2 regions of the Streptomyces sp. NPDC054961 genome follow, and region 1 is predicted to be linked to the other one. Evidence: riboswitches for the same ligand, from Rfam matches in the RefSeq annotation. Region 1 holds a riboswitch; the other holds the start of a gene.
The links. Region 1 has a riboswitch for cyclic di-AMP ahead of ACWF9Z_RS16475 (M23 family metallopeptidase). Riboswitches for the same ligand answer to the same signal wherever they lie in the genome.
Positions count from the first base shown of each region.

Region 2: it holds a riboswitch for cyclic di-AMP, as region 1 does, so the genes downstream of both, ACWF9Z_RS28765 (M23 family metallopeptidase) here and ACWF9Z_RS16475 (M23 family metallopeptidase) in region 1, are expected to answer to the same signal.

Region 1 covers NZ_JBSGWY010000015.1:148,477-151,887, forward strand. Annotated here, with positions in the region: partial or broken gene ACWF9Z_RS16470 (tyrosine-protein phosphatase) at 1-732, opposite strand, end outside; cyclic di-AMP (ydaO/yuaA leader) riboswitch at 1,046-1,243, shown strand; gene ACWF9Z_RS16475 (M23 family metallopeptidase) at 1,246-2,337, shown strand; gene ACWF9Z_RS16480 (SGNH/GDSL hydrolase family protein) at 2,526-3,311, shown strand.
Region 2 covers NZ_JBSGWY010000040.1:8,147-11,557, reverse strand. Annotated here, with positions in the region: gene ACWF9Z_RS28775 (M16 family metallopeptidase) at 1-463, shown strand, start outside; gene ACWF9Z_RS28770 (M16 family metallopeptidase) at 484-1,851, shown strand; cyclic di-AMP (ydaO/yuaA leader) riboswitch at 2,035-2,194, shown strand; gene ACWF9Z_RS28765 (M23 family metallopeptidase) at 2,207-3,004, shown strand; gene ACWF9Z_RS28760 (GntR family transcriptional regulator) at 3,249-3,411, shown strand, end outside.

The DNA of each region.
Region 1 (3,411 bases):
CACCCCGCCCCACTCCTCGTCCATGGTCTCGAAGGCCGCCGTCAGGTACTCGGCGCGGGCGTCGAAGAGCGGGGCGAGCAGCTCCATCACCTCGGGGGTGCGGGCTTCGGTCGCGTCCCCGCTCCGGCGGACCCGGTAGCGGTTGTGCGCGGCGTTCGACTCCAGGTAGTCCGTGACGATCGCGTCCCGCTCCACGCCCAGCGCGAGCAGGGTGACGGCGATCGACAGGCCGGCCCGGTCCTTGCCGGCGGCGCAGTGCATGAGGGCCGGGACGCTGTCCTCGGCGAGGGCGTGCACGACCCGGCTGTGCTCGGCGGTGCGGGTCCTGATGATCCCGCGGTACGAATGGGACATCCGCGCGGCGGCCTTGCCGTCGCCCAGGACCTCGTGCAGCTGGGCGAGTTCCCCGTCGCGGACCATGGTCCAGAACTCCCGGCCGTCGGCCGGGTCCGACAGCGGGATGTTGACGTTCAGCACGCCGGGAAGATCGACGTCCGCGCCCTCCAGCGCGTGGTCGGCGTCATTGCGGAAGTCGAACACGGTGTGCAGTCCGAGCGAGCCGAGGAACTCCGCATCGCTTTCGGTGGCATGTGCGAGATGTCCGCTTCGGAACAGTAGTCCCGACTTGACCCTCCGGCCGTCCGTGGTCGGCAGCCCGCCCACGTCGCGGAAGTTGCGCACTCCGGACAGCGCCGGCTCCGTGCGCGAGGGGTGGGGTATCTGCTGGGTCACAGGGGCTCCTCCGTGTCGTCGTCGAGAGTGTCCGAATTGCTCCACTTGGGACCAAGTTGCCATAGCGAAAGGCGAGATCGGACACCTCCCCGTGAGCCAGATCATACGGTGACGGTGAGTGGCTGATCGCGAATACCGAATTGCCCTGCCGGGGCGGTTGTTGAAGGCCGCGAATGGACGGAGGGTGACCGGAATTCCTGCGGGCCGTCATCTTCAAGATTTTGTTGGGGAATTCATGACTTGTTCTGTCCGGGCGCACTCGATTACGTTCGCGATCGATCCGGACGGACCGCCTAATCCTGCCGCCGACCGGAAACCGCACTCGACTGATCACGCGCGGGGCAGGAGCGGGGGAACCAGGTAAGCCGCTGTTCCAGATCCTGTTCGGGATCTTTGCAACGGAACAGCTCGGGGTTAAGTCGTGCGGGTGTCCTTGATCGGCATCCGCGATGGCCGGACATCTCCAGTCCGAACCCGACAGCTCACCTCGCAGGCGTCGGAGAGGAATTCGCCATGCCTGCAACGGGTAAGCACCGCCGTCCCAAGTCCCGCTCGATATCCCGCGGTCTCGCCGTCGCCGGCACCGGTGGCGCGGCCCTCGCGCTCCCGCTGCTCGGCGCCGCCGGCGCCCACGCGGCCGGCGCCCAGGGCGCCGCCCCCGCCGCCGCGCAGGTCCTTGCGCCGCAGGCCGCGCAGGTCCCGGCCGCTCTCCAGGCCGCCCCGACCGCCGCGCGGTCGGCCGCCCAGGCCGCCCCGGCCGTCTACACGGTCGTGCCGGGGGACTACCTCTCCAAGATCGCCCAGCGGCAGCACCTCCGCGGTGGCTGGGAGCGGCTCTACGAGGACAACCGCGAGGCGGTGGGCTCCGATCCGTCGCTGATCCACCCGGGCCTCAAGCTGACGCTCGGCGCGAAGGGTGCGGCCCGGGCCGCCGAGCCCGCGCCGGCCGAGGCGCCGGAGCCGGCCGAAAAGTCCGCTTCCTCCTCCTCCTCTGATGCCGCTGACTCCTCGGACCCCTCTGACGCCTCTCAGGCCTCGGCTCCCGAGGCTTCCTCGGACGACTCCTCCGACGGCTCCTCCGGCGAGGAGTCCTTCTCCGGCGAAGGCGCGTCCGACGGCTCCTCGCCGGACGCCGCGGCCGAGGCTCCGGTCGCCCCCGCGCCCAAGGCCCCCGCCCAGCAGCAGGCCGCCCCCGCCTCCGCCGGCTTCGTCGCCCCGGTCGGCGGCGGCGTGTCCACCTCGTACCGGACGCCCGGCGCCATGTGGTCCAGCGGTTACCACACGGGCGTCGACTTCATCGCGAGCTCCGGCACCACCGTCAAGGCCGTCGGCGCGGGCACCGTCGTGTCGGCCGGCTGGGGCGGCGCGTACGGCAACGAGGTGGTCATCCGGCACGCCGACGGCAAGTACAGCCAGTACGGCCACCTCTCCCAGCTGTCCGTCTCGACCGGCCAGAGCGTGACCGGCGGCCAGACCATCGGCCTCTCCGGCGCGACCGGCAACGTGACCGGCCCGCACCTCCACTTCGAGATCCGTACGGGCCCCTCGTACGGCTCGGACATCGACCCGGTGGCCTACCTGCGCTCCAAGGGCGTCAGCATCTGAATCCGGTGAACCGGAGGCCCCGCGGTGGTGCGGCCGCCGCGGGGCCGGGCGGGGCGTGGGGCCGGGGCCCGAGGGGGGTCCCGGTCCCACGCCCTCCTCTTCCTCGGCCGACGGTGGCGAAGATCACGGTGTGTCAACCCGTGGCTACGGTCGCGTAGGTCGCGCCCCGGGGTGAAGGATGGGGTCCCGTGGCAGCGACGACTTCGACACTCAAGACCATCGGCTCGTACGCGGCGATCGGGGACAGCTTCACCGAGGGCGTGGGGGACCCGGGACCCGGGGAAACGTTCGTCGGCTGGGCGGACCGGCTGGCCGTTCTCCTCGCCGACCAGCGTGACGAGCACGACTTCCGGTACGCGAACCTGGCCGTGCGCGGCCGCCTCCTGGACCAGATCGTGGCCGAGCAGGTGCCCCGCGCCAAGGCGCTGGCGCCGGACCTCGTGACCTTCTGCGCGGGCGGCAACGACATCATCCGGCCCGGCAGCGACCCGGACGACGTGGCCGAACGGTACGAGGCCGCCGTGCGCGACCTCGCCGGATCGGTCGGCCGGGTCGTGATCACCACCGGCTTCGACACGCGGGACGTGCCGGTCCTCAAGCACATCCGGGGCAAGATCGCGACGTTCAGCGCGCACGTCCACTCCATCGCCGACCGCTACGACTGCCCCGTCCTCGACCTCTGGTCGCTGAAGTCCGTCCAGGACCGGCGGGCCTGGGACGCCGACCGGCTGCACCTCTCGCCCGAGGGCCACACGCGGGTCGCCCTGCGCGCCGCCCAGGTGCTCGGCATGGCCACGCCGGCCGACCCCGAGCAGCCGTGGCCGCCGATGCGCCCGCGCGGCTCGGTGGACACGACCCGGGACAACATCCAGTGGGCGCGCGACCACCTGGTGCCGTGGATCGGACGGCGGCTGCGCGGGGAGTCCTCCGGGGACCACGTGGCGGCCAAGCGTCCGGACCTGCTGCCGCTGTAGGGGCCCGCGCGGGGCGGGCGGCGGCCGGGGCGGGACGGGGCGGGGCGCGCGTTCCGGGGCGCGCGGTGGAATCCTTGGGGGGTGCCGTGCGTTGCCAAGA
Region 2 (3,411 bases), on a different contig from region 1:
CGTCGCGGCCAGCTTCGGGATGCTGCGCCTGGCCGGCGCCCCCTCCCTCGGCTGGCTGGACGTCAAGACCTCCAGCGGGGTCGAGGTGCCCGACATCGAGGCCGCCGTCGACGAGGAGCTCGCGCGGTTCGCCGCCGAGGGCCCGACCGCGGAGGAGATGGAACGCGCGCAGGCCCAGCTGGAGCGCGAGTGGCTGGACCGGCTGAGCACGGTGTCCGGCCGCGCCGACGAACTGTGCCGCTTCGCGGTGCTGTTCGGCGACCCGCAGCTGGCCCTGACCGCCGTCCAGCGCGTCCTCGACGTCACCGCCGAGGAGGTGCAGGCCGTGGCCGCGGCCCGACTGCGCCCGGACAACCGCGCGGTGCTCGTGTACGAGCCGATCGCGGCGGACGGGACCGACGGGCCGGACGACACCGACGAGAGCGCCGGGAACGGCGACGAGAACGAAGGGGCGGAGCAGTGAGCGACACCGCAGCCGTCACGATGACCTTCCACCCGCGCCCCCAGGCCGGCGAGCCGCAGCCGTGGGCCTTCCCGGCCCCCGACCGCGGGGTCCTGGCCAACGGCCTGACCCTGCTGCGCTGCCACCGCCCGGGGCAGCAGGTCGTCGCGGTCGAGATCAACCTCGCCGCCCCGCTGGACGCGGAGCCCGAGGGCCTCGACGGCGTGGCTACCATCATGGCCCGCGCGCTGGCCGAGGGCACCGACAAGCACTCCGCCGAGGAGTTCGCGGCCGAGCTCGACCGCTGCGGGGCCACCCTCGACGCGCACGCCGACCACCCGGGCCTGCGGGTCTCCCTGGAGGTCCCCGCGTCGCGGCTGCACAAGGCGCTCGGCCTGGTCGCCGAGGCGCTGATCGCGCCGGCCTTCGCCGACGCCGAGGTCGGCCGCCTGGTGCGCAACCGGCTCGACGAGATCCCGCACGAGCTGGCCAACCCCCAGCGCCGCGCCGCCAAGCAGCTCTCGCAGGAGCTGTTCCCGGCGAGCCTGCGGATGTCCCGCCCCCGCCAGGGCACCGAGGAGACGGTCTCCCGCATCGACTCCGGCGCCGTACGGGCCTTCTACGAGGCCCACGTACGCCCCGCCACCGCCACCGCGGTGGTCGTCGGCGACCTGACCGGCATCGACCTCGACGCCGTCCTCGCGGACACCCTGGGCGCCTGGACCGGTGACACCAGCGAGCCGCGCCCGGTCCCGCCGGTCACCGCCGACGACACCGGCCGCGTGGTCATCGTGGACCGGCCCGGCGCGGTCCAGACCCAGCTGCTGATCGGCCGTATCGGGCCGGACCGGCACGACCGCGTCTGGGCGCCCCAGGTCCTCGGCACGTACTGCCTGGGCGGCACCCTCACCTCGCGCCTGGACAAGGTGCTGCGCGAGGAGAAGGGGTACACGTACGGCGTGCGCGCCTTCGGCCAGGTGCTGCGCTCCACCGCCGACGGCAAGGGCGCCTCGATGCTCGCCATCAGCGGTTCGGTGGACACCCCGAACACCGGCCCGGCGCTGGAGGACCTCTGGAAGGTGCTGCGCACCCTCGCGGAGGGCGGCCTGACCGATGCCGAACGGGACGTGGCGGTGCAGAACTTGGTGGGCGTGGCCCCGCTGAAGTTCGAGACGGCCGCCTCGGTCGCGGGCACCCTCGCCGATCAGGTCGAGCAGGAGCTGCCGGACGACTACCAGGCGCAGTTGTACGCGCGGCTCGCCGAAACCGGGACGGTGGAGGCCACTTCGGCGGTCGTCAGCGCGTTCCCGGTGAACCGCCTGGTCACGGTCCTGGTGGGTGACGCCTCGCAGATCGAGGAGCCGGTGCGCGCCCTCGGTATCGGCGAGGTGACCGTGGTGACCAACTGAGCTGACGCCCAAGGGGTTCCGGCGACTTGTCGCCGGGGCCCCTTTTGTCCGTTTAGTGGTGTGGTTGCTTGTATGCGGTGTGGCGAACGCAACAAAAAGGCGCGTCTGTTTGGCGATTGACTGATGATCCGCCTAGCGTCAGGCGTGCTGTCCGTCAGTGGTAACCGCCGCATCCGCGGCACCGGGCAGCGATCGCCGAGTCCCCGTCAGGCGCGAGCCTGGGGAGCCGGGGACCCACATGTGTCCCTGGGGTGAATCGGGCCGCCTCGCAAGTGGAGGCCCGTAGGAGACCTTCCTGCTCCGAACCCGTCAGCTAACCCGGTAGGCGAGAGGGAAGGAAAGGATCAGCCCCTTCATGGCGTTTGGCAGTCGTACCGCCGGGTCCGGCAAGCACCGCGGTTCCAGTCGTCTGAGCCGCAGGACCGCCGGTTACGCCGGCATCGCGGCCCTCGCCACCACGGGTGTCGTCGGCTCGCTGGCCGGCCCCGCGTTCGCCGCGGACAAGGCCCCCTCCGTCGAGGACACCGGCATGAACACCATCGTCGTGGCCGACGAGCTCGAGGGTGAGATCCAGGCCCAGGCCGCCTCCCAGCAGCGGGCCGCCGAGGCCGCCGCCGCCAAGGCGCAGGCCGAGGCCGACGCGAAGCAGCGGGCGGCAGAGGCCAAGGTGAAGGCCGAGGCGCGGGCCAAGGCCGAGCGCGAGGCCGCCGAGCGTGCGGCCCGCGAGGAGGAGCGCAAGCGCCTCAACACCTTCGTGTCCCCGCTCGCGGAGTCCTACGTCAGCACCCAGTACCACGCGGGCGGCGGCATGTGGTCCTCCGGCAGCCACACCGGCATCGACTTCCACGCCTCCTCCGGCACCGAGGTCCACGCGGTCGGCATGGGCACCGTGGTCGAGGCGGGCTGGGGCGGCGCGTACGGCAACAACGTCGTCATCAAGCACGCCGACGGCACGTACACCCAGTACGGCCACATGAGCTCGCTGAGCGTCTCCGTCGGCCAGCAGGTCACCCCGGGCCAGAAGATCGGCCTGTCGGGCTCCACGGGCAACTCCAGCGGCCCGCACCTGCACTTCGAAGCCCGTACCGGCGCCGACTACGGCTCGGACATCGACCCGATCGCGTACCTGCGCTCGCACGGCGTCAACGTCTGACCGGTCCGCACCGGTCGGTCCCGGCGGTCCGCCGCCCGGCCGGCCGCCGCACCGCACGTCTTCCCGAAGGCCCCGGCTCTCCTCGAGCCGGGGCCTTCGTGCGTCGGTCCGCGCGGACCGCCTCCGAGGTGCGGGCCTCGGATGCGTGTGAATGTTTCGTATTTCCGGCCGTCCTCGGAAATTATCGTGTGTTGCAATAGAATCGCAGCGCGCACAGCCATACGAAAAAGGCGGAGGTCCGGTCTTGCGTATTCCCGCGCACACGGTATGCACAGCAATTCGCGACGACATCGTCTCCGGCGTGTTCGGGCCCGGCGCCCGGCTGACCGAAGAGGTGCTGGCCCGCCGGTACGGAGTCTCGCGCGTCCCGGTGCGCGAGGCGCTGCGCACGCTGGAGTCGGAGGGCT